2 linked regions of the Rhizobium sp. N324 genome follow. The protein of the gene in region 1 interacts with the protein of each later gene in a pairwise test. Links are inferred from orthologs where the notes say so. Each region holds a gene or a part of one and is shown on either strand. Other genes may lie near its edges.

Region 1 (16,500 bases):
TTGCAAAAAGCTCGCCGGTCCGTCTGCTTTCTCGGGACGACTGTTGACAGTCATGGCCCGCTTAACATGCTTTAGGTCTGCCGCAAAGCGAGAAAATCAACGGTTCGTGATTGCTCAACATGCTATTGGCGGAAATACTCGCATGCCGACGGTTTGTCGTTTCAGATCATCGCCATGCCGCCGTTTACGTGCAGCGTCTGGCCCGTCATATAGGCAGCCTCGGAGGAGGCAAGATAGGCGACGGCCGACGCGACCTCGCCGCCCGTGCCCATGCGCTTCATCGGGATCGCCCCCATGATCGCTTCCTTCTGCTTGTCGTTCAGCTTGCCGGTCATGGCGCTTTCGATGAAGCCGGGCGCGACGCAGTTGACCGTCACGTTGCGGGTGGCAATCTCCTGCGCCAGCGATTTGGTGAAGCCGATCATGCCGGCCTTGGAGGCGCAGTAATTGGCCTGGCCCGGATTGCCGGTGACGCCGACGACGGAAGTGATGTTGATGATGCGGCCATAGCGGCGGCGCATCATCGGATGCGTCAATTCGCGCGTCAGACGGAAGGTCGACGTCAGGTTCACTTCGAGAACGGCGTCCCAATCCTCGTCACTCATGCGCACGAAGAGGCCGTCCTTGGTGATGCCGGCATTGTTGACGAGAATGTCGACGCCTTCAAGTTCTGCCTCAGCCTTCTGGCCGAGCGCCTTGACCTCGTCGCGGTCGGAGAGGTTTGCCGGAAAGATCTTGACGCGCTCGCCGAGATCGGCCGCCAGCGCTTCCAGCTTCTCGACGCGGGTGCCGTGCAGGCCGACGATGGCGCCCTGCTTATGCAGAAGGCGGGCGATTTCCTCGCCGATACCGCCCGATGCGCCGGTGACGAGAGCCTTGCGGCCGGAAAGATCGAACATGGAAACGTTCCTTATATCTGGATATCTGGAAATACCAATCAGGCCATGAGGGCGGCAACGGCCGCGTCGATTACCGCCGGACCGTTGACGGAGATGCCGTTGACTGTCTTGTCGATGCGCCGCGCAAGGCCGGTCAGCACCTTGCCGGAACCAAGTTCATAAAGGGTGGTGACGCCATTGCCGGCGAACCATTCCACCGTCTCGCGCCAACGGACCTGACCGGTCACCTGCTCGACCAGCAGGCTGGCGATCTCGTCGGCACTCGTCACCGGGGCGGCGCGGACATTGGCGATCAGAGGCACGACCGGATCGGATTTGGCAACCGTTGCCAGGGCCGCACGCATGGCCTCGGCGGCGGGCGCCATCAGCTTCGAATGGAAGGGTGCTGAGACCGGCAGCAGGATGGCGCGCTTGGCGCCCTTGTCCGTTGCCAGGCCGGCTGCCTTTTCGACGGCTGCCTTCTCACCCGAGATGACGATCTGGCCGCCGCCATTGTCGTTGGCAATCTGGCATGCGCCGATAGCAGCGGCCTCTTCGCAGACGGCGACGACGTCGGCATGTTCGAGGCCGATGATCGCCGCCATGGCGCCGATGCCGACCGGGACTGCCGCCTGCATGGCATTGCCGCGGATGCGCAGCAGCCGGGCGGTGTCAGCGAGCGAAAAGGTGCCGGCGGCGCAAAGGGCAGAATATTCGCCGAGTGAGTGGCCGGCGACATAGGCGACTTTGGACTTCAGATCCAGCCCCTTGGCCTCAAGAATCCGGACGACGGCGATCGAGACGGCCATCAGCGCCGGCTGGGCATTCGCCGTCAGGGTCAACGTATCCTCGGGACCGTTGAACATGACGTCCGAAAGCTTTTCACCGAGCGCCTCATCCACCTCGTCGAAAACGGCGCGGGCTTCGGCGAAATTTTCGGCCAGATCCTTGCCCATGCCGACGGCCTGACTGCCCTGACCGGGAAAAGTGAAAGCAATGGTCATTCTCGTATCCCTGGCTCATGCCCCTGATTGCGCGCCCCGCGAGGCGTTTTGCCTCCAATTGACATTCTTTCCGGCAGAGTCAAGTGGCGGCCCATTCTCCGCAAAGCCTTCCGGACCGGCGCAAAAGCCAGGCTTTTACTCTTGCGCTCCGCCAAATCCGGCCTAGATTTGCCCGGTCCTCCCCAAGGCTTCAGCTCTCTCCCAAGGTTTTCTCATGAAGTACAATTCACTCGGCCGCACCGACATTTCCGTTTCAGAAATCTGCCTTGGCACCATGACCTGGGGTTCGCAGAACAGCGAAACCGACGCCCATGCGCAGATGGATTACGCCGTCGAAAAGGGCGTCAATTTCTTCGATACCGCCGAACTCTACCCGACCACCCCGGTTTCGCCTGAAACACAGGGCTGGACCGAGGACTATATCGGCAGCTGGTTCGGCAAATCAGGCAAGCGCGGGGATATCGTACTCGCCACCAAGGTCGCCGGCCGCGGCCGCGACTATATACGCGGCGGCGAAGGCGCCGACGCAAAGAATATCCGGCTGGCGCTCGAGGCCAGCCTGACGCGGCTGAAGACCGATTATGTCGATCTTTACCAGATCCACTGGCCGAACCGCGGCCATTTCCACTTCCGCCAGAACTGGAGCTACAATCCCTTCACCCAGGATCGCGACAAGGCCGTCGCCAATATGCTCGACATCCTGGAAACGCTGGGGGCACTCGTCAAGGAAGGCAAGATCCGGGCGATCGGCCTTTCCAACGAAACCACCTGGGGCATCCAGAAATACTTGACGCTGTCAGAGCAGAAGAGCCTGCCGCGCGTTGCCAGCGTCCAGAACGAATACAATCTGCTCTACCGCCATTTCGACCTGGATCTCGCCGAGCTTTCCCATCACGAGGATGTCGGGCTGCTCGCCTATTCGCCGCTCGCCGGCGGCATCCTGTCCGGCAAATATGTCGGTGGCGCCAGGCCGAAGGGTTCGCGCGGCTCGATCAACCATGATATCGGCGGCCGCCTGCAGCCGCTGCAGGAGCCGGCAACCAAGGCCTATCTGGAGATCGCGGCCAGATACGGTCTCGACCCGGCGGCCATGGCGCTCGCCTTCTGCCTGTCGAGACCCTTCATGGCCTCCGCCATCATCGGCGCCACCTCGATGGAGCAACTGAAAGTCGATATCGGCGCGGCCGACTTGACGCTGTCGAACGAAGTGTTGACTGAGATCGCCAAGGTGCACCGGCAGTATCCGCTGACGCTCTGAACCTGATCCTCTGATCCGGCCCGACGCTGGCGAACGGTCTGCGTCGGGCTTGAATATTGATTGGGGTTGCCTTTCCCCGAAAAATCCGTATAAGCCGCGCTGTTCGTTAACCCGGTCTTCTGGCTGGTGGCTGAACGGAGGGCCGGTTTCCTCGGAAATCGTTCGGAACGCAAGCGTTCCAGCCTCCCGTGTCTCCGCTCTCGACCGTCTCGGAAACGCTTTCTTGCCTGGGTTCGCCCAATCAGGAGCAGTCGTTGAGGCTTAGCCGCCGAATATCGGGTTGAACCAAACGCAAGAAAGGCAAAGCTGTCATGGCTCTTTATGAACATGTATTCCTTGCCCGGCAGGATATTTCCGCCCAGCAGGTCGATGCCCTCGTAGAACAGTACAAGGGTGTGATCGAAGCTAACGGCGGTAAAGTCGGGCGTATCGAGAACTGGGGCCTCAAGTCCCTCACCTACCGCATCAAGAAGAACCGCAAGGCGCACTACGCCCTGATGGACATCGATGCACCGGCTGCTGCCGTCCAGGAAATGGAACGTCAGATGCGCATCAGCGAAGACGTTCTTCGCTACATGACGATCGCCGTCGAGAAGCATGAAGAAGGTCCGTCTGCCATGATGCAGAAGCGCGACCGCGACGACCGTCCGCGTGAAGGCGGCCGTGGCCCGCGTGAAGGCGGCTTCGGCGATCGTGACCGCGGCCCGCGTCCTCCGCGTGAAGGTGGCTTCGGCGACCGTGAAGACCGTCCGCGCCGTCCGCGCGAAGACCGCGTATAAGGGAGATCCAAGATATGTCTGAAACTTCCTCCGCTCCGGTCCGCCGCCCGTTCCATCGCCGCCGCAAGACCTGCCCGTTCTCCGGCGCCAACGCGCCGCGGATCGACTACAAGGACGTTCGCCTGCTGCAGCGCTACATTTCCGAGCGCGGCAAGATCGTTCCTTCCCGCATCACGGCCGTTTCCCAGAAGAAGCAGCGCGAACTCGCCCAGGCGATCAAGCGCGCCCGTTTCCTCGGCCTGCTGCCCTACGTCGTAGCCTGATACAATATGTGACCCCCGGATCGCAGATCCGGGGGTTGCCTCCCTTCCGCGATGGGCGCGGATCGGAACTCTAAAAACCCATGTTGAGACGTTTCTGAATTCGATTCAGCAACATCCTCTAACTGCTTGATGAAGCAGGACAGCGACCTTGAACCGACCTGACCTTAAAACGCTGCTGATCGGCGCACTCGCCGGATTGACCGCCTTCCTGCTGATGCTGGGCGCGAGCATGCAGCCGTCGTTTTTCAGCGCGCTGCTCTACACGGCCTCGGCGCTTCCGATTCTGATCGTCGGGCTCGGCTGGGGCAATGCCGCGGCAATCGCGGCCGTCGTCACGGCAGCCGCACTCGGCGCGGCCCTCATCTCCCCCTCTTTCGCGCTAATCATGACGCTGGTGACGCTGTTGCCAGCCGGCTGGCTCAGCCACCTCGCCAATCTCGCCCGTCCCGCCTCCGAACTCGGCGGCCCGGACCATCTGCTGGCCTGGTACCCACTCTCCGATATCCTGCTGCATCTCTGCGGCTTGGTGACGCTCGCTGTCATCGTCATCGGCGTGATGATCGGCTATGGGCCTGCCATCACCGATCAGATCGTCGACCTGCTGATCGCCTCGGTCAAGGACCAGCAACCGGAATTCATGCCCGATCCGGCGGCGACCGCGCAGACCAAATCGCTGATCGTGCTGATGCTGCCGGCGGTGCAGGGCGGCATGTGGGTCTCCATGCTGTTTGCCGCCTATTATTTTGCCGTGCGTATCGTCGCAGCCTCCGGCCGCGGTCTTCGCCCGCGCGAGGACATCCCCTCGTCGCTGCGCATGAACCGCAACTCGATCTTCATCTTCCTCGCCGGGCTTGCCGCCTGCTTCTTCGGCGGCGTGCCGGCACTGGTCGGCGCGACGGTAATCGGCACTTTCGGCGCCGGCTTCATGCTTTCCGGTTTCGCCTCGCTGCATTTCCGCACGCGCGGCAAGGACTGGCGGCTGCCGGCCCTCATCCTCAGCTACCTGGCCTCGATGCTCATTCTGCTGCCAGCTTTCCTCATCCTCGTCCTCGGTCTCAGCGATACGCGCAAGGCGATCGCGCTGACCCCGACGAAAGATGCTGATGCCCCCAAACAATCCGACACGAAAATCTGAGACACAGAAAGGTAAAAGAAAATGGAAGTCATCCTTCTCGAACGCATCTCCAAGCTCGGCCAGATGGGCGAAACCGTAAAGGTTCGCGACGGCTTTGCCCGTAACTACCTGCTGCCGCTCGGCAAGGCGCTGCGCGCCAACGCCGCCAACAAGACCCGCTTCGAAGCCGAGCGTGCGACGCTCGAAGCCCGCAACCTCGAACGCAAGTCGGAAGCCCAGAAGGTCGCCGACGTTCTCGACGGCAAGTCCTTCATCGTCGTGCGCTCCGCCGGCGAAACCGGCCAGCTCTACGGCTCGGTCGCTGCCCGTGACGTCGTCGAGATTCTCGCCGCCGAAGGCTTCAACATTGGCCGCAACCAGGTTCACCTGAACACGCCGATCAAGGCGATCGGCTTGCACAAGGTCGAGCTGCAGCTGCATGCCGAAGTCGAAATCCACGTCGAGCTGAACGTTGCCCGTTCCGCCGAAGAGGCAGAGCGCCAGGCCAAGGGTGAAGAACTCACCTCGGTCGACGCCATCTACGGTGTCGACGAAGACGCTCTGCGTCCGGAAGATTTCTTCGATCCGGAAGCCGACGGCGTCGACGAAGACGAAGCATAATATCGTCGGAGCGATCCGCGTGAGGGAAGCCCGGCCTTAGCGCCGGGCTTTTTCGTTGGGGATGATCCGGATGTTTTTGCTGCGTGCCTTATGGCATCGCGCTAAAATAACCTTCTCCGAAACGGATGGGCTGAGTCGGCACCATGCCGTGTCGTGCGGGTGACACTGACGGTATTTCTCCTTTGTGTCGCCCCGGACTGTGGAGAAGTCGAACAACGTGCACAGCGTTCAGGATTTCAGCGAAGCGGGCGCCTGCTCCTTTCGCAACCTCTTGATTTTCGCGTCCGGAATTGCAAATCCGGGAGCTGGAAAAAGACAGAACGGATGATGATGAACGACGCCGCTCGAAAGATTGCAGCTGTTGCTCCCTCGGAGCAGCATTATCGCGAAGCACCCAACAATATCGAAGCCGAGCAGGCGCTTCTGGGTGCCATCCTGATGAACAACGACGCCTACTACCGGGTGTCCGACTTCCTGAAGCCGATCCATCTCTACGAACCGTTGCACCGGAAGATCTTCGAGGTTGCCGGCGATATCATCCGCATGGGCAAGATCGCCAACCCGGTGACGATCAAGACCTTCCTGAAGGCCGACGAGAAGGTCGGCGACATGACGGTTTCGCAATATCTGGCAAGTCTCGTCAGCAATGCCGTCACCGTCATCAATGCCGAGGATTATGGCCGGGCGATCTATGATCTCGCGCTGCGCCGGGCGCTGATCACCATCGGTGAGGACGTCGTCAACATCGCCTATGACGCGCCGCTCGACATGCCGCCGCAGTCTCAGATCGAGGATACCGAACGCCGCCTCTTCGAATTGGCGGAAAACGGCCGCTACGACGGCGGCTTCCAGGCCTTCAACGATGCGGTTGCGCTGGCGATCGACATGGCGGCCGTCGCCAAGGAACGCGACGGCGGGCTTTCCGGCATTTCCACCGGCATCCATTCGCTGGATTCCAAGATGGGCGGCCTGCAGCGTTCGGACTTGATCGTCCTTGCCGGACGCCCCGGCATGGGCAAGACCTCGCTTGCGACCAATATCGCCTACAATATCGCCGCCGCCTATGAAGGGGAAGTCCAGCCGGACGGCAGCATGAAGGCTAGGAATGGCGGCGTCGTCGGCTTCTATTCGCTCGAAATGTCGTCGGAACAGCTTGCCACCCGTATCATCTCCGAGCAGACGGAAGTCTCCTCCTCGAAGATCCGCCGCGGCGACATCAACGATGCCGATTTCGAAAAGCTTGTCGCCTGCTCGATGATGATGCAGAAGGTGCCGCTCTATATCGACCAGACCGGCGGCATTTCGATCGCCCAGCTTTCGGCGCGCGCGCGCCGTCTCAAGCGTCAGCGCGGCCTCGACGTGCTGGTGGTCGACTACATTCAGCTGATGACCGGCTCGGGTAAATCCAGCGACAACCGCGTGCAGGAAATCACCCAGATCACCACCGGCCTGAAGGCGCTGGGCAAGGAACTCAACGTTCCGATCATCGCCCTGTCGCAGCTCTCGCGTCAGGTCGAAAGCCGTGACGACAAGCGGCCGCAGCTTTCCGACCTTCGCGAATCCGGTTCGATCGAGCAGGACGCCGACGTCGTGCTCTTCGTGTTCCGCGAGGAATATTACGTCAAGAACCAGGAGCCGCGCGATCCCCACGATCCGAAATATCCGGAATGGGAAGCGCTGTTCGACAAGGTGAAGGGCACAGCCGATGTCATCATCGCCAAGCAGCGTCACGGGCCGACGGGAACGGTGAAGCTCGCCTTCCAGTCGGAATTCACCCGCTTCGCCGATCTCGCCGATCCCTCCTTCACACATTACGAGGAACATTGACGCGGTCCCGCGTCGATTACCTTAGCTAAAGCCCGGCGGTCCGCAACAGGGCGACCGTTGCGACGCCGATCACGATGCTCGCAAGCATCGGCAGACGGCGCGCGGCGATTGCCGTTACCGCGCAGGCCAAGGTCTCCGCCCAGCCCGCCGCAAAGGCGGTCGGGGCAATGACCGCCATCAGCACCGCCGGCGGAATGGACTCGATCGCCGTTCTCCGCCGCTCATCCATCTCGACATGACGGACCAATAGGAGGCCGGCGACGCGGGTGAACACCGTTGCGGCGGCAATCGCGAGGATGGCGATCATGATGTTGAGATCGAGTGTCATGCCGCCTGCTCCCGCGCCCTGCCCTGCCATAGGGCCGTTGCCAGCCCGGCCAGAGCGCCGGCGGCGATATACCAGACCCCCGGCACGAAATGGTGGACCACAACGGATGCCGCACCACTTGCCGCAAGGACGGCGCCGGTTTCCGGCCCCTTCCAGAACCCCATGACGAGCACGATGAAGACGGCCGGAAAAGCGAAGTCGAGGCCGATGGCCGCAGGATTGCCGAGAAAGGCGCCGAGCAGTGCGCCTGTTAGCGAAGAGCCGACCCAGGTGAGGTAGAAGGGCGTGACGATCCCGGCATACCAGGCCGGCGTCAGCCGCGTGGCGCCGGCGCGGAATTCCGCCATGGCCCACAGCTCATCTGCGAGGAACAGCATGGCGATATATCGTTTGACGCTGGAGAAGGACTGCATCTTCGTGCCGATCGACGCGCTCATCAGCACATGGCGGATATTGACCAGCAGGGCTGCAAAGCCGACGCCGATCCAGCTTGCCGGATGGGTCCAGATGTCCATGGCCACGAATTGCGAACCGCCCGCAAAGACAAGCGCGCTCATCAGCGTCGTTTCCAGCGGGGAAAGCCCCTTGGTGGCCGCGACCGCGCCGAACACCAGGCCGATCGGCAACACGGCGACAACAAGCGGAAAAATGGCGCGCATTCCGGCAAGAAATTCGCCGGATGGCCGGCTGTGCTGCAACATGGCAACCTCCTGATCAAGATCGCGGAGGATTAGCCCGGCCAGCCAGGGCCGTATTGAACGAAAGTGATCAGCCCGTGCGGAATTGGCCGGGTGTTACGCCTGTCCGTGCCTTGAAGTGTCGGCTGAAATGCGCCTGATCGGCAAAACCGCATTCGAGCGCAATATCGGCAGGCATGCGCCCCTGCCGCAGCAGCCGACGGGCCACCTGCACGCGCCGATCCGTCAGAAAAGCGTGCGGGGTAATGTGATATTCCTTGCGGAGGCACGGATGAGGTGGGCGCGGCTCAAACCTGCCACTCCGGCCAGTTCCTCGAGGCCGACATCGCTGTCGAAGTTCTCGATGAGGTATTCGCGGGCGCGGGCCACCGCGCTTCGTTCCTGCGTATCGACAGGAACGATGACTGCGCTGCCATGACGCGCAAAGATCGCTGCCAGCACCGAAAACATTCCCTCATCGGATTCCAGCGCGCCGGCCCCGCTCTCAAGCGTTCGATGGGCGGCGTGAAAGGCATTGGCGAGCTGTGGATCGCGTGGAAGCCCGCCGGAGAAAGAGGGCGTCGCATGGAAGGCCTTGCCGGTAACATCCTCGAGAATATCGACGAACAGCTTCATGTCGGGATAGATCATCCGGTAGCGGTAGCCCTCGCCGCCCGGAGCACCGTCATGGATGACACCGGGATCGATGAGATAAAGGTCGCCCGGGCCGGTTTCCTCCCGCCTGCCGCTGAGAGTGGCGATTTGGCTGCCGCTTTCTATCGCGCCGATGCTGAACGTGTCATGCGCATGCGGCGCATATTCATGCGTCAGGAAGGTGGCGCTCAAACACTCCATGCCGCGGAAGCGGCTATCCCGCCAGAAGCGGGCCGATTCCACGTTCGCAAGCGGCATGGCCTCCGCCGCTTCTTTTTGCGATACGTTCTGCATCCCCCAAGATTATCGCGGAAGCCTGCACGCGTCTTGAACAAAAGTGATCGTATGACAGGCAAAGGGTGGTATGTGACCTGCCTTGGCCCTAATGCTTTCTAAAGCGCGTCGCGATCTTTCAGATTCGCTCCTTGCGCTTTAGCTCTTTGTTTTTACACCTGTCGTTATCGCAAAACCGCTGCACACTTTTGCGCGACATGCTTTAAACTGGCTCTGGCGATTTCCTTCCACTGGTTCACGGCGATTCATGACAGATTTCCCCATCCCCTTCGAAGACGACGATCTTTTCGCTTCCGCGGGCCTGCGGCTGACCGTCGATCTGACGGCGCTGACGGAGAACTGGCGCGACATGGCGCGCCGCTCCGGCGCGGCGCGCGCCGCAGCCGTCGTCAAGGCGGATGCCTATGGCATGGGCATCGAGGATGCCGGTGAAGCGCTCTATATGGCTGGCGCCCGAGATTTCTTCGTCGCCACGGTCGACGAGGGTGTCACGCTTCGGCTTTATGCGCCCGAGGCCCGCATCTTCGTGCTCTCAGGCATATGGCCGGGCACCGAGCGGCGCTTTTTCGAAAACGATCTGGTGCCGGTAATTTCCTCCGATGAGCAGCTCGCTTTCTGGATGGCGGTTCTTGCCGATTACGGCGACTATCCCTGCGCGCTGTATGTCGACACCGGCTTCAACCGGCTCGGACTGCACATGGACGATGCGATCGCACTCGCCGACGACGTGTCGCGGCCGGCGAGCTTCGCACCGGTGCTGATCATGAGCCATCTCGCCTGCGGCGATGAGCCCAGCCATGCGATGAACCGGCGGCAGCTCGAATCATTCCGCAGGGTTAGCGCTGCTTATGAAGGCATCGATTCAAGCCTTGCCGCCTCGGCCGGCATCTTTCTCGGCGAGGATTATCACTTCGACCTGACCCGTCCCGGCATCGCGCTTTATGGCGGCGAAGCGGTCTGCGGCCTCGCCAATCCGATGCGGCCGGTGGCGACCGCGGAAGCGCGCATCATCCAGGTGCGCAGCGTCGAGGCCGGCGAGACCGTCAGCTATGGGCGGGCGCTCCAGCTTGGCCGCAAGAGCCGGCTGGCGATCGCCTCGGCCGGTTATGCCGACGGCTATATGCGCGGCCTGTCGAGCGGCGGCGTGCCGCTGCGCCAGGCCGTGCCGCAGGGCGGGCAAGGCTTCATCGCCGGACACAAGGTCCCGGTCGCCGGCCGGATCACCATGGACCTGACCATCTTCGATATCACCGACCTGCCCGACAACGCCGTGCGCGCCGGGGATTATGTCGAGCTGTTCGGAAAGAACATGGCCCTCGACGACGTGGCACGCGCGGCAGGCACGATCGGATACGAGATGCTGACCAGCATGGGGCTGCGCCACGAACGGCGCTACGTCGCCGAGGAGGAATAGCCTACCCGTTCAGCGGCTGCTGAGCGCAAGGCGGACGCCGAGCGCGAGGAAAAGCGCGCCGAGGCCACGATCGAGCCATAGCCCGATTTTTTGATTGTGCCTGAGCGCATCGGCAAGACGCCCTCCGAGAAGGACAAGCGGCGGCTCGATGAAGGCGGCAACGACGATGATGAGCCCGCCATACAGCATGAGCTGGGCCCATGCCGGCCCTGCCCCTTCGACGACGAATTGCGGCAGGAAGGCAAGGAAGAAAATCGCCACTTTCGGATTGAGCAGCGACACCAGGATTCCCTGTCGGTAGATCCTTGCGACCGGCAACTCTTCGCCGGCAGCCTTTATCAGGCCATTGCCGCCGCCGGCGCGCAAAGCCTGGATTCCCAGCCAGACAAGATAGGCGGCGCCGATCCACTTGACCGCGGAGAAGGCGACCGAAGAAGCGGCGAGCACGGCGGAAAGGCCGAGCGCTGCCATCAGAACATGCAGGCAGGCGCCGGACCAGACGCCGAACAGCGCGGAAAAACCGGCGCGTTTTCCGCCTCTCATCGTGTGACCGAGGATGAAGGCGATGTCGGGCCCGGGCGAGAGATTGAGCAGAACCGCGGCCGAGAGAAATGCAAACCAGTGCGTGAACGAATAATCGAACATTTTCCACCGTTCAGGATGAGCAGAGGCAAAGGATAGGCACAGGAGAGGCTGATGGGAAAATCATTAGTTTTGATCCGTCGCGATAGCCATTATCTCAGGCACGACAATGATTCGATGAAGCAGTCGTCTGCTTCACTCGGGACCCGGACTGAAAGAGTATTCGATGGCGAAGGCCAGGACACAATTCATCTGCCAGAGCTGCGGCACGGTTCATACCCGCTGGGCGGGCAAATGCGAGAACTGCGGCGAGTGGAACACCATCGTCGAAGAAGACCCGATGGGCGGGATCGGCTCCGGCCCCGGCAAGACGCCGAAGAAGGGCCGGCCGGTGGCACTGACGGCGCTCTCCGGCGAGATCGAGGAGGCGCCGCGCATCCATACTGCCATGTCGGAGCTCGACCGGGCACTCGGCGGCGGCTTCGTGCGCGGCTCGGCGGTGCTGATCGGCGGCGACCCCGGTATCGGCAAGTCGACGCTGCTGATGCAGGCGGCCGCTGCCCTTGCGCGGCGCGGCCACAAGATCATCTACGTCTCCGGCGAAGAAGCCGTCGCCCAGGTCCGGCTGCGGGCGCAGCGTCTGGCAGCCGCCGATACCGACGTCATGCTGGCGGCCGAAACCAATGTCGAGGATATTCTGGCGACGCTTGCCGAGGGCAAGCGGCCGGACCTCGTCATCATCGACTCCATCCAGACACTGTGGAGCGAACTTGCCGAATCCGCGCCGGGAACGGTGACGCAGGTGCGCACCGGCGTGCAGGCAATGATCCGCTTCGCCAAACAGACGGGGGCCGCCATGGTGCTCGTCGGGCATGTGACCAAGGACGGGCAGATCGCCGGCCCGCGCGTCGTCGAGCACATGGTCGATGCCGTGCTCTATTTCGAGGGCGATCGCGGCCATCACTACCGCATCCTGCGCACGGTCAAGAACCGTTTCGGCCCGACAGATGAGATCGGCGTTTTCGAAATGTCGGACAGAGGACTGCGCGAGGTCGCCAACCCCTCCGAACTCTTCCTCGGCGAGCGCAACGAAAAATCGCCGGGTGCAGCCGTCTTCGCCGGCATGGAGGGCACGCGCCCGGTGCTGGTCGAGGTGCAGGCGCTGGTGGCGCCGACCTCGCTCGGCACGCCGAGGCGCGCGGTGGTCGGCTGGGATTCGGCCCGGCTGTCGATGATCCTGGCGGTGCTGGAAGCCCATTGCGGCGTCAGGCTCGGCCAGCACGACGTCTATCTCAACGTCGCCGGCGGTTACCGCATCTCCGAACCGGCGGCCGATCTCGCCGTCGCCTCGGCCCTTGTTTCCTCGCTTGCCGGTATTGCCCTTCCCGCCGATTGCGTCTATTTCGGCGAAGTCAGCCTGTCGGGCGCCATCCGGCCGGTTGCGCACACCGCCCAGCGCCTCAAGGAAGCCGAGAAGCTGGGCTTTTCCGCAGCATTGCTTCCCTCCGCCTCCGCCGAACTGCCGAAGGGTTCCGGCGGACGCTGGAACGAGGTCGAAAGCCTGCCGGATCTGGTCGCGCGCATCGCCGGGTCGAAGGGGGCGTTGCGTGTGGAAGACGAGGTTTGATCCTTTCATTGCCAAGATTGGTGATGATATAGGAGGCACACGATAAGGCACGACACGGCCGCCAAGCGGCAGTCCTGGAGTTGAATTTACATGCCCATTACGATTTTCGACGGTATTGTCATCGGCGTCGTGCTCTTCTCCGCCGTGCTGGCGATGGTCCGCGGCTTCTCGCGCGAGATCCTCTCGATCGCAAGCTGGGGCGGATCGGCAGCGGCGGCCTATTACCTCTATCCCTACCTTCTGCCCTATGCGAAGAAATACACCGATGACGACCGCATCGCGATCGTCGGTTCGGCAGCGGTCGTCTTCCTGATCGCGCTCATCGTCATCTCCTTCATCACCATGAAGATCGCCGATTTCATCATCGACAGCCGCGTCGGCGCGCTCGACCGCACGCTCGGCTTCCTGTTCGGGGCTGCGCGCGGCGTGCTGCTGCTGGTCGTCGCCGTCGCTTTCTGGAACTGGCTGGTCGATGCCGACCACCGCCCGGCCTGGGTCAACGAAGCGAAGTCGAAGCCCTTCCTGGATTCGATGGTCGTGAAGCTGAAATCGGCTCTGCCGGAGCAATTTGCCCAGATGATACCGGCGAGCATCCGTGATAAGCTTCAGCCGCCGGCACAGGGCGGCGCTGAAGGCACCAATCCGCCGACGGGCGACCAGGCGCCGGCGGAAGATGCACCGACAGCGCCTGCACAGCAGCCGGCGAATTGACACAGTGTTCAAGAGCTTGACCCGCCTTCCGGCAATTGCCATTTGAGCGGGAGTTGAAATGAGGGGTCCGGCCGGGCATTCCAGCTCTGTCGGGCTTCAGCTATTTCTGGAAATGCCGATCCATTCTTGTGAGAGCAGAGGCCCGCAGAAATGAACCAGTCCCATTCCTTGCCCACCGACGATCCGCTCGACGGAGATACGCTGCATGAAGAATGCGGGGTTTTCGGAATTCTGGGACATCCCGATGCCGCCACACTGACGGCTCTCGGTCTGCATGCCCTGCAGCACCGCGGACAGGAAGCAGCCGGCATCGTCTCCTTCGACGGCAAACGCTTCTATCAGGAGCGCCATATGGGCCTCGTCGGCGATCACTATACCAACCCGATGACGCTCGCCCGCCTGCCCGGCAGCATGTCGATCGGTCATACGCGCTACTCGACGACCGGTGAAGTGGCGATGCGCAACGTACAGCCGCTCTTTGCCGAACTCGAGGAAGGCGGCATCGCCATTGCTCATAACGGCAACTTCACCAACGGCCTGACGCTGCGCCGCCAGATCATCGCTACCGGCGCCATCTGTCAGTCGACTTCCGATACCGAAGTGGTCCTCCACCTCATCGCCCGCTCCCGCCATGCCTCCACATCCGACCGCTTCATCGATGCGATCCGCCAGATGGAGGGCGGCTATTCGATGCTCGCGATGACGCGCACCAAGCTGATTGCCGCGCGCGACCCCACGGGCATCCGCCCGCTGGTGATGGGCGAACTCGACGGCAAGCCGATCTTCTGCTCGGAAACCTGCGCGCTGGACATCATCGGCGCCAAGTTCATTCGCGATGTCGAAAACGGCGAAGTCGTCATCTGCGAAATCCAGCCCGACGGCTCGATCAGCATCGACGCCCGCAAGCCCGGCAAGCCGCAGCCGGAGCGCCTCTGCCTGTTCGAATATGTCTATTTCGCCCGCCCGGACTCAGTCGTCGGCGGCCGCAACGTCTATACGACGCGTAAGAACATGGGCATGAACCTCGCCAAGGAATCGCCCGTCGAGGCCGACGTGGTCGTGCCGGTGCCGGATGGCGGCACGCCTGCTGCTCTCGGCTACGCACAGGAAAGCGGTATTCCCTTCGAATACGGCATCATCCGCAACCATTATGTCGGCCGCACCTTCATCGAGCCGACGCAGCAGATTCGCGCCTTCGGCGTGAAGCTGAAGCATTCAGCCAACCGGGCGATGATCGAAGGCAAGCGCGTGGTGCTGGTCGATGATTCCATCGTGCGCGGCACGACCTCTCTCAAGATCGTGCAGATGATCCGCGAGGCCGGCGCGCGCGAAGTTCATCTGCGCGTCGCCAGCCCGATGATCTTCTTCCCGGACTTCTACGGCATCGATACGCCCGACGCCGAAAAGCTCTTGGCCAACCAGTACGCCGATGTCGAAGCCATGGCCAAATATATCGGCGCGGATTCGCTTGCCTTCCTGTCGATCAACGGGCTTTACCGCGCCGTCGGCGGCGAGGACCGCAATCCCGCCCGCCCGCAGTTCACCGACCATTACTTCACCGGTGACTATCCGACCCGCCTGCTCGACAAAAACGGCGAGTCGATGGGCAACAAGCTTTCGATGCTTGCCAGCAACGGCTGAGCCACCGTCATTTTGACTTCCCTTCCGAGGGGCCGATTTGCGCCCCTCGCCTTTGCACGCAAATCCGGAACCGGGGCAGATGAACATCAATCTTGAGGGCAAGATCGCGCTCGTTACCGGCGCATCGCGCGGCATCGGCTATTTCACGGCGCTGGAACTCGCCAAAGCCGGCGCTCATGTGATCGCCTGCGCCCGCACGGTCGGCGGGCTCGAGGATCTCGACGACGCGATCAAGGCGGTCGGCGGCACGGCGACGCTGGTGCCCTTCGACCTGGCCGACATGAACGCGATCGACGCGCTCGGCGGCTCGATCTTCGAGCGCTGGGGCAAACTCGACATTCTCGTCGCCAATGCCGGCGTGCTCGGCGTCATTTCGCCGATCGGCCATATCGAGGCGAAGGTGTTCGAAAAGGTGATGACCATCAACGTGACAGCGACATGGCGGCTGATCCGCTCGGTCGACCCGCTGCTCGCCCGCTCGGATGCCGGCCGCGCCGTCATCCTGTCTTCGGGTGCCGCCCACAAGTGCCGGCCCTTCTGGGGCGCCTATTCCGCGTCCAAGGCCGCCGTCGAGGCGCTGGCCCGGACCTGGGCCGGCGAGAGCCAATCGACGCCGCTGCGCATCACCAGCGTCGATCCGGGCGCGACCCGCACGGCGATGCGGGCGCAGGCGGTGCCGGGCGAAGATCCGCAGACGCTGCCGCATCCCTCCGAGGTGGCGAAGGCGATCCTGCCGCTCGTCGGTCCCGGCGTGACCGAGACCGGCAAGCTGTTCATCGTGCGGGAAAACAAGCTCGTCGATTACCGCCTGCCGGAATAAGCAGGGAC
Region 2 (14,776 bases), 1.1 Mb from region 1 along the record:
TCGAGGAGGGGGGCGTCGAGGAAGGCGCCGGAGCCGCCACGTCTGGCGAATTTTACCATGCGCGCTCGAAGGACGAGAAGCACGATCATGTCGTCTTTCATCTGGAAGGGGCAAGCGGCCCGCGCCGCGTCGTCTATAACGACCCGCGCCGTTTCGGCTTCATGGATATGGTCGAGCGCGCCGATCTCGCCGCCCATCCCTTCTTCCGCGATCTCGGGCCGGAGCCGACCGGAAACGAGCTTGGCGCCGCCGATCTCGCCGAGCGCTTCCGCAACAAGGCGCAGCCATTGAAGAGTGCGCTGCTCGATCAGAAGAACATTGCCGGTCTCGGCAATATATATGTCTGCGAGGCGCTGTGGCGCGCGCATCTTTCGCCGGTCCGCGCCGCCGGCACGCTGGTGACCGCAGGCGGTAAGCCGAAGCAGCAGCTCGACCTGCTCGTCGCCTCGATCCGCGACGTCATCGCCGATGCCATCGCCGCCGGAGGATCGTCGCTGCGCGATCATATCCAGACCGACGGATCGCTCGGCTATTTCCAGCATTCCTTCTCCGTCTATGATCGCGAAGGTGAGGCTTGCCGCACGCCCGGCTGCGGCGGTACGGTCGCCCGCATCGTCCAGGCGGGCCGCTCCACCTTCTATTGCGCCACCTGCCAGAAGTAAGCGAAAACCGGGAGAACAGCATGGCCTATGAGACCCTGATCGTCGAAACCCGAGGCAATGTCGGCCTCGTCACGCTGAACCGACCGCAGGCGCTGAACGCGCTGAATTCCACCGTCCTGAAGGAGTTGAAGGAGGCCTATGCCGCCTTCCACGCCGACGAGGCGGTCGGCGCGATCGTCATCACCGGTTCGGAACGCGCCTTTGCCGCCGGTGCCGATATCAAGGAGATGCAGGCGCTTCAGTTCGCCGATATCTATAAGAGCGATTTCATCAGCGGCTGGGATGAGGTCGCCAAGGCCCGCAAGCCGGTGATTGCCGCCGTCAGCGGTTTTGCGCTCGGTGGCGGCTGCGAACTGGCCATGATGTGCGATTTCATCATCGCCTCGGAGACGGCGAAGTTCGGCCAGCCGGAAATCACCCTCGGCGTCATTCCCGGCATGGGCGGCTCGCAGCGGCTGACGCGCGCCGTCGGCAAGGCGAAGGCAATGGATCTCGTCCTCACCGGCCGGATGATGGATGCCGCCGAAGCGGAGCGGTCGGGACTCGTTTCGCGTGTGGTGGCGCCCGAGCGTCTGATCGAGGAAGCTCTCGCCGCGGCCGAAAAGATCGCCTCGCTGTCGCAGCCCTCGGTGATGATGGCCAAGGAGGCGGTCAACCGCGCCTTCGAGACGACGCTGGAGGAGGGGCTCCGCTTCGAGCGCCGGCTGTTTCACAGCCTCTTTGCCACCGACGACCAGAAGGAAGGCATGGCGGCCTTCGTCGAAAAGCGCAAACCGGCTTTTAAGCACCGTTGAATGCTTTTCAGCATTTGCCGGTGGCAAAGCGTGAAAATCCGCGTTGACGTGGGCCGGCTTTAGAGTTATATGCCCGCCCACGGTTCGGAAAGCCGGTTTGGTTTTCCGCGATTGCTCCCGCATTGCTGGATTTTGTGGCCGCAGGGCCCGCGGTAATGGCGGAGTTTGTTCGAATTCTTGAGAGAGGCATCCATGGCCAATACAACTTCGGCGAAAAAAGCGACCCGCAAGATCGCCCGCCGTACCGACGTCAATAAGGCTCGTCGCTCGCGCGTTCGTACTTTCGTTCGCCAGGTCGAAGAGGCCATCGCATCCGGTGACGCCGACAAGGCGAAGGCCGCTTTCCTGGCCGCTCAGCCCGAGCTTGCCCGCGCCGCCAGCAAGGGTGTGCTGCACTCCAACACGGCATCCCGCAAGGTTTCGCGCCTGGCCGCTCGTGTGAAGGCTCTTTCGGTTAGCGCGACCGCGTAATCTTCCGTTAACGACTTCATCTTTATGATTAGCCCGGTAATTTTACCGGGCTTTTTCGATTCCGCCGATCGGCCCCTGTATGGTTAATCCTGCGACTGTTTCGTGTCAGTGCCATGACAGGAAAAAGCATTCAGAAACAAAGACTTGCGCAAGGATGCTTTCACGCCGCGCGACTCTGCCCCGACCTTCCGGGACCAGGGGGGAGTCAAGAAGATTTTTATTTTTTTTCTTTCCATGCGTGTCAAAATAGCCCGAACGGGGAATCTCCTTGATTCAAAAGCGATTCTTTTTTGACGCTGGTGTGACGCCCGAAAACGGCCCCCGGAGTCAATGCCCGCTTCTTAATTTTGCGTAAAATTCATCGTTGATATTGCCTTTTGATCCTGCCTAAATGGCTTTCAACAAAGGGCGCGGACATCACCTGCAGAGGCTCGGTCTTAACTGCCACGTCGGCAGGGCGATAAGTTTGTGCCATTTGTTACGGAGCCTTGCGCTTCCGTTTTTTCAAGCACTCGACGGATTTGGGCCGTAACGTGGCTGTTACGGGCAGGGATGTTTTGTGCCTTCAGTGGCCACACGTTTAAGGCGAGGCCGCCGGAGAAGGTTAAAGTGATATTGCGTTCGGGCTGATCGGTCGAAAACGAGGATCGACCGCTGGCCTGGCACGGAAAGCCGATGAAGGTTGCCGCATGAATGCGGTTCCTGCAACGGCGTTTTGTGCCGGTCCCTTCGGGGGCAGTGTTTGAGTGAACCGGCAGGTAAGCGGCTTCATGAGGATGCCGTCGGCCCGCCAAAGCGGGGAATAATCGGGCGGCTATTTTAGCGGAAGCCGCCCGGTGGAATTGAAAGGCGGCATTATGCAGATGAATACGATGACGACGGGCGGGCTCGACAATGGGGATGTGGCACCGCAGGCGTTTGGCTCCATTCGCCTCGAAGTGGGAGAAGCACAGGCGGAAATGAAGCACGGCATCTTGTTTGAGCGCGTCAGCGCGCGCTTGAAGGCCCAAGTCGGTCCTGACGTCTATGCCAGCTGGTTCGCCCGGCTGAAGCTGCATTCGGTATCGAAGAGCGTGGTTCGCCTGTCGGTTCCCACCACCTTCCTGAAGTCGTGGATCAACAATCGTTATCTCGATCTCATCACCGGCCTGTTCCAGGCCGAGGATCCGGAAATTCTGAAGATCGAAGTCCTGGTGCGCACGGCGACGCGCAGCGGCACGAAGGCGCTCGATGAGGCGGTCCAGCCCGAGCCGGTCGTTGCCCCCCAGGCGCGCCGCCCCGCAAGCGCCCAGCCGGCCGGCCAGGCCGTCCAGCAGGCGGTTTCCTCAGTTGCTGCGGCAAGGCCCGCAAGCTTTGGTTCGCCGCTCTTCGGTTCGCCGCTCGACAGCCGCTTCACCTTCGACACCTTCGTCGAAGGCAGCTCGAACCGCGTCGCGCTTGCGGCTGCGAAGACGATCGCCGAAGCCGGTTCCGGCGCCGTGCGCTTCAATCCGCTGTTCATCCATTCGGCGGTCGGCCTCGGCAAGACCCACCTGCTGCAGGCGATCGCCAATGCAGCGGTGCAGAACCCGCGGGCGCTGCGCGTCGTCTATCTCACCGCCGAATATTTCATGTGGCGCTTCGCCACCGCGATCCGTGACAATGACGCGCTGACGCTGAAGGATTCGCTGCGCAATATCGATCTCCTGATCATCGACGACATGCAGTTCCTGCAGGGCAAGATGATCCAGCATGAATTCTGCCATCTGCTCAACATGCTGCTCGACAGCGCCAAGCAGGTGGTCGTCGCCGCCGATCGCGCCCCCTGGGAGCTGGAATCGCTCGATCCCCGCGTCCGCTCGCGCCTGCAGGGCGGCGTCGCGATCGAATTCGACGCACCGGATTACGAGATGCGTCTCGAAATCCTCAAGCGCCGCCTGGCGGCCGCCCGGCTCGAAGATCCGTCGCTCGAAATTCCGGCCGACCTGCTGCAGCACGTCGCCCGCAACATCACGGCCAGCGGCCGCGAACTCGAAGGCGCCTTCAATCAGCTGGTCTTCCGGCGCTCCTTCGAGCCGAACCTGTCGATCGAGCGCGTCGACGAACTGCTGGCCCATCTGGTCGGCTCCGGCGAGCCCCGCCGCGTGCGCATCGAGGATATCCAGCGCATCGTCGCCAGGCACTACAATGTCTCGCGCCAGGAACTGGTCTCGAACCGCCGCACCCGCGTCATCGTCAAACCGCGCCAGATCGCCATGTATCTGTCGAAGACGCTGACGCCGCGCTCCTTCCCCGAGATCGGCCGCCGTTTCGGCGGGCGCGATCACACGACCGTGCTGCACGCCGTGCGCAAGATCGAAGAGCTGATTTCCGGAGACACCAAGCTGTCGCACGAGGTCGAGCTTCTGAAGCGGCTGATCAACGAATAACCATCCGATTTTCGCAAAGTTTTGACGGCTGGAAGCGATTCCGGCCGTTTTGCTTTATGAGCTTTTTATTCTATACCTCCGGCCGTCCCCTGCATGTCCGATTTGGAGCGGCGTGCATCGGACAAAGACTGAAGCGCCGGGAGGGCGCATGGGAGGATAATCAATGAGTTTTAGAAAGATCGCCGTTCTCGGCCTCGGCAAGGTCGGACGGCTGGCGGCCACGCTTTTGCATGAGGGCGGTTTCGAGGTCATCGGCGTCGATGCGCAGCTGCCGCTGAGCGACGTTCCCTTCAAGTGCCGGGCCGGCGATATTGCCGACGTCCAAGTGGTCGGCGAACTGCTGTCGAATGTCGAGGCGGTGCTTTCCTGCCTGCCTTACCATCTGAACATCGAATTGGCGCGCGCCGCCCATCTCGCCGGGATTCATTATTTCGACCTGACCGAAGACGTTCCCACCACCAATTTCATCATCGAACTGTCGAAGACCGCCCGCGGCCTGATGGCGCCGCAATGCGGCCTGGCACCGGGTTTCGTCGGCATCGTCGGCGCCAGCCTGGCCGACGGCTTCGAGCGCTGCCGGTCGATCCGCATGCGCGTCGGCGCCCTGCCGCAGCATCCGACCGGGCTGCTGGGTTATGCTTTCAACTGGTCGCCGGAAGGTGTCGTCAACGAATATCTGAACGATTGCGAGGTCATCGAGGGTGGGGTGCGCAAGCTCGTCTCGCCGATGGAATGGCACGAGACCGTCTATGTCGGCGGCGTCAAGCTCGAAGCCTTCACCACCTCGGGCGGCCTCGGCACCATGTGCGACACCATGCTCGGCAAGATCGACAATCTCGATTACAAGACCATGCGTTATCCCGGCCATATGGAGCTGATGAACTTCTTCTTCCACGAGCTTTTGATGCGCGACAAGCGCAAGCTTGCCGGCGAGATCCTGACCAATGCCAAGCCGCCTGTTGAAGACGATGTCGTCTATGTCCATGTCGCCGCCGAAGGCACGGAGAACGGCAGCCTGCGCCGCAAGGAGTTCGTGCGCGCCTATTACCCGATCGAGATTGCCGGCGCCCGCCGCACGGCGATCGCCTGGACGACCTCGGCCTCCGTCGTTGCCGTCATCGAGATGGTCCGCGACGGCCTGCTGCCGGCCACCGGCTTCCTGCACCAGGAGCATATTCCGCTGGAGATGTTCCTGAAGACGCCGACCGGCGGCCTGTTCAAGGCGGGCGCCACTACAGCGCCGCGCGTCTCTTCAGACGCGCAAAGGACGCTGTAGCACTTTGAATTGCTGCATAATTTTATCCTTAAAGTCGATTTCGATTTAAGGAATTATGCAGGGCCACGGCTGAGAATATTTTCCGGTGCGGCGGTAAGGTTATCGCCGCGCCGGAAACAATCCGTTATCCGATGTCAGCAGGCGAGATCGGCGACGACGGAATCGAGGATCAGCATGCCCGCCGGCGTGCAGCGCAGCCGCGAATTGCCGATCCGCTCGATGAATTTGTGTTCGAGCAGGAATTCCTCGCGTTTCGGGTCGAGGTCGCGGCCGGAAAGCTGCTGCCAGCGGGCAAGGTCGACGCCTTCCCTGAGCCGCAGCCCCATTAGCAGCAATTCGTCGGACTGTTCCTCGTAGCCGAGCCGCTCCTCGTCGAGAATGCCGTGGCCGTCGCGCTCGACCATGTCGAGCCAGGCTTCCGGCTTGCGCTCGGTCGCCGTCGCGATCTTTTCCGGCCCGCGCGTCAGCCGGCCATGCGCGCCCGGGCCGATGCCGGCATAATCGCCATAGCGCCAATAGGTCAGATTGTGCCGGCTTTCCGCACCCGGCCGGGCATGGTTGGAAACCTCATAGGCGGGCATGCCCTCGCGCGCGGTGATCTCCTGCGTCGCCTCGTAGAGCACGGCCGATTGCTCGCCATCCGGCACGATCAGCTTGCCTGATTTGTGCAGGCCATAGAAGGGCGTGCCCTCCTCGATGGTCAGCTGATAGAGCGAAAGATGATCGACCGCGTAGGAGATCGCTTGCCTCAGCTCTTTTTCCCATTGCTCGACCGTCTGATCCGGCCGGGCATAGATCAGGTCGAAAGACATGCGCGGAAAAATGTCGCGCGCCAGCCGGATCGCCTTCAGCGCATCGGCGACATCATGCAGCCGGCCGAGGAATTTCAGGTCCCGATCATCAAGCGCCTGCACGCCGAGCGAGACGCGGTTGACGCCGGCCGCCCGATAGCCGCGGAAGCGCTCGGCCTCGACGCTCGAAGGGTTGGCCTCCATGGTGATCTCGATACCATCGGGCACGTGCCAGTGCCGGGCAATGCCGTCGAGAATTGAAGACACCGTTGCCGGATTCATCAGCGACGGCGTGCCGCCGCCGAGGAAGATGCTGGTCACCGTCTTCGGCCCGCTCATCGCCCGCACCGCCGCCATCTCCTTCAGGAAGGCAGCGGTAAAGCGCTCCTGGTCCACCGGCTGGTGGCGCACATGGCTGTTGAAATCGCAATAGGGACACTTCGCCGCGCAGAAGGGCCAATGCACATAGACGCCGAAGCCGGGCTCGCCGGTATCGGGCAGCAGCGCCGCGTCGCGCGAGGGGCTTGGAGTGTCGAAATTGTCCACGTAGCGACCTTATGCCTCCAGGCAGGTTTCGACAAAGAGTTTGAAGGCGCGCGCCCGGTGCGACAGCGCCTGCGGCTTGCCGATGTTCCAGCCGTGTTTTTCCTCGCTGCTCATTTCCCCGAAGGTGATGTCGTAACCCTCTGGCTGGAAGACCGGATCGTAGCCGAAGCCCTGGGTGCCGCGTGGCGGCCAAGCGACGCTGCCCTCCACCTCGCCACGAAACAGTTCCGTGTGGCCGTCCGGCCAGGCAAGGCAGAGCACGCTGACGAAACGCGCGGTACGCTGTTCAGGCTTGGTCGCGCCCGCATCCTGCAGCGCCTTTTCCACCTTCGCCATCGCCATGTCGAAATCGCGCGTGCCGTCCGATGTCTCCGCCCAATTGGCGGTGTAGACGCCGGGATCGCCGTCAAGCGCGTCGACCACCAGTCCGGAATCGTCCGAAAGCGCCGGCATGCCGGCTGTTTTGGCGGAGGCCACCGCCTTGATCGTCGCATTCTCCTCGAAGCTGGTGCCGGTTTCGTCAGGTTCGACGAAATTCAGCTCGGCTGCCGATTTGGCGGTGAAGCCGAGCGGTCCGATCAATTCCTGGATCTCGCGGATCTTGCCGGCATTGTGGCTGGCGACGACGATGGTCTTCGTTTCGAGCTTGCGCATTCAGATATCCTGTTCGATGCCCCAGATTTTAGCCTCCGCGCATTCCAGGCTGTTGCCGGCGGGATCGCGGAAATAGATCGAGCGGCCGCCATTCGGCCAATGCACCTCGGATTCGATCGCCACACGGGCCGCTTTCAGTCGTTCGGCCATCGCATCGATGTTGCGACCGGAGACCCTGAAGCAGGCATGGCCCGCTCCGGTCGTGCCATGCGGCGGCACCTGCAGCGCGTCGGGCGCCGGTGGTTTGACCGTTTCCTCGGGATTGAAGATCAGCAGAACGCCGGGGCCGCAGCGGAAGAAGACATGCCGGTTGGCGGCGCGGGTGATCTTTTCGAGTCCGAGAACGTTCTCGTAGAACGCCTCGGCCTCATCGAGATCGCGCGCATAGAGCGCCGTTTCCAACATGCCTTCCAGCATGGGGTTCATCCCGCAATTGCCTGTTTCTGCAGGGCGACGAGTTCGCCGATGCCGTTCTTGGCAAGACCCATCAGCGAGGTGAATTCCTCTTCGCTAAACGGCGTGCCTTCGGCCGTGCCCTGGATCTCGACGATCCCGCCGGTGCCGGTCATGACGAAGTTGGCGTCGGTCTCGGCCGAGGAATCCTCGAGGTAATCGAGATCGATCACCGGCTGGCTGGCGAAGACGCCACAGGAAATGGCGGCGACATGATCCTTCAGGACCCGGTCGACCTTGATCATGTTGCGGCTTTCCATCCATTTCAGGCAGTCGTAAAGCGCAATCCAGCCGCCGGTGATCGAGGCTGTCCGCGTGCCGCCATCGGCCTGGATGACGTCGCAATCAAGGGTGATCTGGCGTTCGCCGAGCGCCTGCAGATCGACGACGGCGCGCAGCGACCGGCCGATCAGCCGCTGGATCTCCTGCGTGCGGCCGCCCTGCTTGCCGGCCGCCGCCTCACGCTTCATGCGCTCGCCGGTCGCCCGCGGCAGCATGCCGTATTCGGCCGTGACCCAGCCCTTGCCGGTATTGCGCAGCCATGGCGGCGTCTTTTCTTCGAGGCTGGCCGTGCAGAGCACATGCGTATCGCCGAATTTCACCAGGCAGGAGCCTTCCGCATGCTTGGAAAAATTGCGCTCGAATGAGACCTTGCGCATCTGGTCGATTTTTCTGCCTGAAGGCCGCATTCTTATCTCCTGGGGTTTGTTGACCGCTTCTACGATTGGCGGCGCCCATTTGCAAATTCCCTTTTGCCACGGCTGCGAGTTTGACTTACTTTTCGGGAAGTATCATCAGCGCGGGTTCGTAAGCTTCATGGGCATCAGGTCGACATCGGTTTCGGATGCCGTTGCTGCGCTGGACGAGCGCTCCAGGGAGATTTTTCGCCGCATCGTCGAAGGCTATCTGGAGAGTGGCGAGCCGCTCGGTTCGCGCAACCTGTCCCGCCTGCTGCCGATGTCGCTGTCGCCGGCCTCGGTGCGCAACGTCATGAGCGATCTCGAAGATCTCGGCCTCATCTATTCGCCGCATATCAGCGCCGGCCGGCTGCCGACCCAGATCGGCCTGCGCTTCTTCGTCGATGCCTTCATGCAGGTCGGCGATCTCTCCGCCGAGGACCGCGCCAGCATCGACCGTCAGGTGCGGGCCGAAAGCGGCGGCAATCCGGTGGAATCGATGATGAACGAGGCGAGCCGCATGCTGTCGGGCATTTCGCGCGGCGCCGGCCTGGTCATCACCTCGAAAAGCGATCCGGTGCTCAAACATGTCGAGTTCATCCGGCTGGAGCCGACAAAGGCGCTGGCCGTGCTCGTCGGCGATCACGATCAGGTGGAAAACCGCATCATTGAGCTGCCGGCGGGCGTCACCTCCTCGCAGCTGGCCGAGGCGGCGAATTTTCTCAACGCCCACATGTCCGGCCAGACCCTGCCGGAGCTGCGCAAACAATTGAGCCAGCTGAAGGATAACGTCCGTCACGAGCTCGACGCCCTGTCGCGTGATCTCGTCGAGCGCGGCATCGCCGTCTGGGCCGGCAGCCCTGATGAGGGCAAGCCGGCGCAGCTGATCATCCGCGGCCGCGCCAACCTGCTTGAAGGCCTTGCCGGCGCCGAGGATCTCGACCGGCTGCGGCTGCTGTTCGACGATCTCGAAAAGAAGGACAGCCTGATCGAGATCCTCAATCTGGCCGAAACCGGCTCGGGCGTGCGCATTTTCATCGGCTCGGAAAACAAGCTCTTCTCGCTGTCCGGCTCGTCGCTGATCGTCGCGCCCTATCGTGACGATGACGATCGGATCGTCGGCGCCGTCGGCGTCATCGGCCCGACGCGGCTCAATTATTCCCGCATCGTGCCGATGGTTGATTACACGGCCCAGCTCGTCTCCCGGCTTTCGCGCAATCCGCTTTGACGCCACTTTGAGGAAGACCGCGGAATTTTCGCTTCTTTGTCACGCAGACTTGATTTTTTCCGGTCAAACCTCGATATCGGGCGCATCTGAAGACACCCACCGGAGACCGTCATGACCGATGACACGACGAAAAACGGACCTGACGCAACTGCGGCCGATGCCGCAGCCGACGCTGCCGCCTACGTCGAGAACGATATCGCGCAGGAAGAGGCCCCCCAGCCTGATGCACTCGAGCTTCTGAAAGCCGAAAACGGCGAGCTGCGCGATCGCTATCTGCGCCTTGCCGCCGAAATGGACAATCTGCGCCGCCGCACCGAGCGTGAGGTCAAGGACGCCAAGTCCTATTCCGTCGCCGGTTTCGCGCGTGACATGCTGGCCGTCTCGGACAATCTGCGCCGGGCGCTGGATGCCATCCCGCCGGAGGTCAAGGACGCGGCCGATGCCGGCCTGACCACCCTGATCGAGGGCGTGGAGATGACTGAGCGTGCCATGCTCTCGGCGCTCGAGCGCCACGGCGTTCGCAAGCTGGAGCCGGTCGGCCAGAAGTTCGACCCGAATTTCCATCAGGCGATGTTCGAGGTGCCGAACCCCGAGGTGCCGAACAACACCGTCGTCCAGGTCGTGCAGGCAGGCTTTTCCATCGGCGAGCGCGTGTTGCGCCCGGCCATGGTCGGCGTCGCCAAGGGCGGCCCGAAGGCGGCCGAAGCCGAAAGCAATTCCGTCTTCGACGAGAAGGACGCCTGAAGTTGTTTTCCTTCTCTTGTGTGAGAGAAGGAAAACCAAAAGATCAGATGCGGGCGACGCGTTCGATCAGAAGATCGAAGAAACCGTCCGCATCGACATGACGCATCACCTTCGCATTGCGCTTTCGATCCGTCACATGCCACCAGTCGACCACCGTCATGCCGATGGTGAGTTCGGATTGGACCTCGATCGCGACATTGCAGTCCCGGCCCTGGAAAAGCTCCGGCTTCAAGAGGTAAGCGATCACGGTCGGGTCATGCAGCGGCCCGCCGTCGGAGCCGTATTTCTCGATATCGAAGCGCTCGAAGAATTCCAGCATCTCGACCATCGCCTTTGCCGGCGCCGTGCCGATCTCGGCCATGCGCTTCACCCGGTCCTTGCGGGTCAGCAATTGGTGCGTCACGTCGAGCGGCATCATCACGATCGGCACGCCTGAGCGGAAGACGATATCGGCGGCCTCGGGGTCGACATAGATATTGAATTCGGCCGCCGGCGTGATGTTGCCGCCCTCGAAGAAGCCGCCGCCCATCATCACCAGTTCGCGGATGCGCGGGGCGATGTCGGGCGCCTTCTGCAAGGCCAAGCCGATATTGGTGAGAGGCCCGAGCGTGCAGAGCGTCACGGTGCCTTCGCCCTCACGCCGCAGCGCCTCGATGATGAAGTCGACGGCATGGCCGGGCTGCAGCGCCATCGTCGGCTCGCTGAGTTCAGGACCGTCGAGGCCGGTCTTGCCGTGCACATGTTCGGCGGTCACCAGCTTGCGGGCGATCGGCGCGTCGGCGCCGGCAAAAACCTTGGTCTCCGTCCGGCCGCAGAGTTCGCAGACGATGCGCGCATTGCGGCTGGTCAGCGCCAACGGCACATTGCCGGCGACGGTGGTGATCCCCAGCACATCGAGCTCGTCGGGGCTGCCGAAGGCCAGCATGATGGCGGCCGCGTCGTCCTGACCGGGATCCGTGTCGATGATGATCTTTCTTGCGCCTGCCATCCAATGCACCGTTTTCTTCATTTCTCGTCGCAAATCGGCACATTGCGCGCCGGCACGTGTTGATGCGAGGCAGCAGGCGCTTTGTCAAGCAGCCCCGGCCGTCACCTTGAAATTGCGGGTGGCGCCGAGACGTCGCCTGCGTCTTGCAGCGCCGGGGTGCTGTCCCCATATTAGCGGCATCCGGATGCTGCCCTTAAGGTCCGGGATGGTCGCTTGCATCAAGGACTTGAAAAGAGATGAGCCGCATTACCCCTTTTGCCAGCCCGTTGCTTCTGGGCTTCGATGCCATGGAAAAGACGCTGGAGCGCATTTCCAAGGCAAGCGACGGATATCCGCCCTACAATATCGAACGCATCGGCGCCGACAGCGGCGCGCCGGAACGTCTGCGCATCACGCTCGCTGTCGCCGGCTTCGCCGAGGAGGAACTGGATGTTTCCATCGAGGAGAACCAGCTTCTGATTCGCGGCCGTCAGGTCGAGCAGGGGGAACGGGACTATCTCTATCGCGGCATCGCCGCCCGTCAGTTCCAGCGCACCTTTGTTCTTGCCGACGGCATGCAGGTGCTCGGCGCCGGTCTGAAGAACGGTCTGCTCTCCGTCGATCTAATTCGCCCGGAGCCGGCGCGCATGGTCAAGAAAATTAACATTTCGGTCTCACAGTAGCACAACGGTTTGTCGAACCGTTGGTCCCTTCTTCCGGAGGAACAGGAATGTTGATGAAAGAAGCCACGTCTCACTTGACCAAATCCGAGCTTGCCCACATCGGCAGCGGCGAGGTCGCCTATATCAGAAAAATGCGCACCGAAGAGGTCGCCAAATGCTTCCCCGAGGCGCCGGATATCGATCCGAACGTCGATCTCTGGGCACTGTTCGGCGCCGACGGAACACCGATTCTTCTGACGGACAACCGCTCCAGCACCTTCTTCAAGGCTGCCGAAGACGAACTTAAGACGGTCAGCCTGCACTGACCGTCAAGATAGTGCCTGGCGCGTTGTGCCGCTCTTGCGGTGCACTATCGCTTATTCGATTTCGCTGCGGAGGCTGCGTGAGGATAGGCTAATCGTCGTTCGTGCTGTGCCGTGTGGCCCCCTCATCCAACCCTTCGGGCCACCTTCTCCCCGCTGGGGAGAAGAGGAGGCAAGGCGCGCAGACACTGCCCAACCGAACTCTCCGCTTAAAGGCGCTCCGTCCAATTGGGGCGATAGCGAAGCGGCAATCTCCCTCTTCTCCCCAGCGGGGAGAAGGTGGCCCGCAGGGTCGGATGAGGGGGCCACACGGCACGCCCGTCACTATTGCCCTTTAGCCGCCGTTGAAACTCAGATCTTCCTGAACGTCAGATAGGCCGAAGACCGGCCCTCGCGTCGGGCCTTGGCCTCGTAGCGTGTGCTCGGCCAGCCCTCATAAGGCGTCAGCCAATCCGAGGCATTGTCGGCCATCCAGTCGAAGCCGCCATGGTCGCGGCATTTGAGCAGCGTCCAGTTGACATAGGTATCGATGTCGGAGGCGAAGCAGAACAGGCCGCCGGGCTTCAGCACGCGATGAAAGCGGTCGAGATTGGTCTTCGAGACGAAGCGCCGTTTCCAGTGCTTCCGCTTCGGCCAGGGGTCGGGATAGAGCAGGTCGATCTGGTCGAGCGAGGCGTCCGGCAGCCAGTCGAGCAATTGGGTCGCGTCGTCATTATAGACGCGGATATTGCGCGCGCCCGTCTCGCCGACGCGCGACAGCAGCTTCTGCATGGAATTGACGAAGGGTTCGACGCCGATAAAGCCGGTGGACGGTCTTTCCAGGGCGCGGTGGATCAGGTGTTCGCCGCCGCCGAAACCGATTTCCAGCCGCAATCTTTCGACCGGAGCCGCAAAAAGGGATGTCAGCGGCTCCAGCGGAGCCGCTGAGAGATCGATAAGGAATGCCGGCAGCAGACTGTTCAGCGTCTCGGCCTGATGTTCACGCAGGGCCTTGCCCTTGCGGCGACCGAAAAAGGCTTCGGTCGCCCGGCCGCGGCGTTCCATATCCGTCATGCTTTATCTCAGGCCTTCAGGCTTTCCTTGAGCGCCTTCACCAGATCGGTGCGCTCCCAGGAGAACGAGCCGTCACGGCCGGCCTTTCGGCCAAAATGGCCGTAGGCGGAGGTCTTGGCGTAGATCGGCTTGTTGAGGTCGAGATGGCGGCGGATGCCCGACGGAGACAGGTCCATGTTCTTGCGGATCGCCGCTTCGACCTGATCTTCGCTGATCTTGCCGGTGCCATGCAAGTCGACATAGATCGACAGCGGCTGGGCGACGCCGATGGCGTAGGAGATCTGGATCGTGCAGCGGTCGGCAAGGCCGGCGGCAACAACGTTTTTCGCCAGATAACGGGCGGCATAGGCGGCCGAACGGTCGACCTTCGTCGTGTCCTTGCCGGAGAATGCACCGCCGCCATGCGGGGCAGCGCCGCCATATGTGTCGACGATGATCTTGCGGCCGGTGAGGCCGGCATCACCGTCCGGTCCGCCGATGACGAACTTGCCGGTCGGGTTGATGTACCACTTGCAATCGTCGGCGATCTTCAGTTCGCCGAGCGCTTCGCGGATATAGGGCTCGACGACGGCGCGGACTTTCTTCGAATCCCAGCTCTCGTCGAGATGCTGGGTCGAAAGCACGATCGAGGTCGCTTCCGACGGCTTGCCGTCGACGTAACGCACGGTCACCTGGCTCTTGGCATCGGGGCCGAGCTTGGCGACTTCGCCGTCGCCCTTTTTGCGGGCGACTGCCAGCAGCTGCAGGATTTTGTGGGAATAATAGATCGGGGCCGGCATCAGATCCGGCGTTTCGCGGCAGGCGTAACCGAACATGATGCCCTGGTCGCCGGCGCCCTCGTCGCCCTGCTGGTCGGCAGCGCTGTCGACGCCCTGAGCGATGTCGGCCGACTGCGAATGCAGGAGCACGTCGATCTTGGCCTTCTTCCAATGGAAGCCGTCCTGCTCGTAGCCGATATCCTTGATGGCGCGGCGGGCGGCGGCCTTGAACTTCGACGGATTGATGACGTCCTTACCGTCCTTGTCCTTCTTCATCAGGCTCGGGGGAAGGCGGACTTCACCGGCGAT

The links.
Region 2: the proteins of AMK05_RS07435 (region 1) and dnaA interact in binary tests that used the Escherichia coli proteins (3 or more experiments, as listed by UniProt). The link is inferred for Rhizobium sp. N324 from one-to-one orthologs.

Annotation. Positions count from the first base shown.
Region 1 is NZ_CP013630.1:1,541,651-1,558,150, reverse strand. Bases 5,527-8,495 are described here. They hold AMK05_RS07435 (replicative DNA helicase), read left to right. Parts: upstream 5,527-6,247; coding sequence 6,248-7,744; downstream 7,745-8,495. Other genes in these bases: AMK05_RS07425 (AzlC family ABC transporter permease), read right to left, coding at 8,069-8,495; AMK05_RS07430 (AzlD family protein), read right to left, coding at 7,770-8,072; rplI (50S ribosomal protein L9), read left to right, coding at 5,527-5,917. In the rest of the region: fabG (3-oxoacyl-[acyl-carrier-protein] reductase), read right to left, coding at 162-899; fabD (ACP S-malonyltransferase), read right to left, coding at 938-1,882; AMK05_RS07460 (aldo/keto reductase), read left to right, coding at 2,097-3,140; rpsF (30S ribosomal protein S6), read left to right, coding at 3,452-3,919; rpsR (30S ribosomal protein S18), read left to right, coding at 3,934-4,182; AMK05_RS07445 (DUF2232 domain-containing protein), read left to right, coding at 4,331-5,317; more of rplI, read left to right, coding at 5,339-5,526; more of AMK05_RS07425, read right to left, coding at 8,496-8,773; alr (alanine racemase), read left to right, coding at 9,945-11,111; AMK05_RS07410 (LysE family translocator), read right to left, coding at 11,121-11,756; DNA repair protein RadA, read left to right, coding at 11,920-13,320; AMK05_RS07400 (CvpA family protein), read left to right, coding at 13,411-14,031; purF (amidophosphoribosyltransferase), read left to right, coding at 14,182-15,672; AMK05_RS07390 (SDR family NAD(P)-dependent oxidoreductase), read left to right, coding at 15,752-16,492. UniProt on the Escherichia coli protein: The main replicative DNA helicase, it participates in initiation and elongation during chromosome replication. Travels ahead of the DNA replisome, separating dsDNA into templates for DNA synthesis.
Region 2 is NZ_CP013630.1:401,821-416,596, forward strand. The notes cover bases 2,097-5,059. They hold dnaA (chromosomal replication initiator protein DnaA), read left to right. Parts: upstream 2,097-2,784; coding sequence 2,785-4,335; downstream 4,336-5,059. Other genes in these bases: AMK05_RS01975 (saccharopine dehydrogenase family protein), read left to right, coding at 4,499-5,059. Outside these bases: mutM (bifunctional DNA-formamidopyrimidine glycosylase/DNA-(apurinic or apyrimidinic site) lyase), read left to right, coding at 1-662; AMK05_RS01960 (enoyl-CoA hydratase), read left to right, coding at 683-1,456; rpsT (30S ribosomal protein S20), read left to right, coding at 1,649-1,927; more of AMK05_RS01975, read left to right, coding at 5,060-5,611; radical SAM family heme chaperone HemW, read right to left, coding at 5,746-6,948; rdgB (RdgB/HAM1 family non-canonical purine NTP pyrophosphatase), read right to left, coding at 6,958-7,602; AMK05_RS01990 (VOC family protein), read right to left, coding at 7,603-8,028; rph (ribonuclease PH), read right to left, coding at 8,025-8,744; heat-inducible transcriptional repressor HrcA, read left to right, coding at 8,872-9,960; nucleotide exchange factor GrpE, read left to right, coding at 10,072-10,704; AMK05_RS02010 (nucleoside hydrolase), read right to left, coding at 10,748-11,692; AMK05_RS02015 (Hsp20 family protein), read left to right, coding at 11,929-12,354; AMK05_RS02020 (DUF1150 family protein), read left to right, coding at 12,402-12,659; tRNA (guanine(46)-N(7))-methyltransferase TrmB, read right to left, coding at 13,008-13,709; metK (methionine adenosyltransferase), read right to left, coding at 13,718-14,776. UniProt on the Escherichia coli protein: Plays an essential in the initiation and regulation of chromosomal replication. Binds in an ATP-dependent fashion to the origin of replication (oriC) to initiate formation of the DNA replication initiation complex once per cell cycle.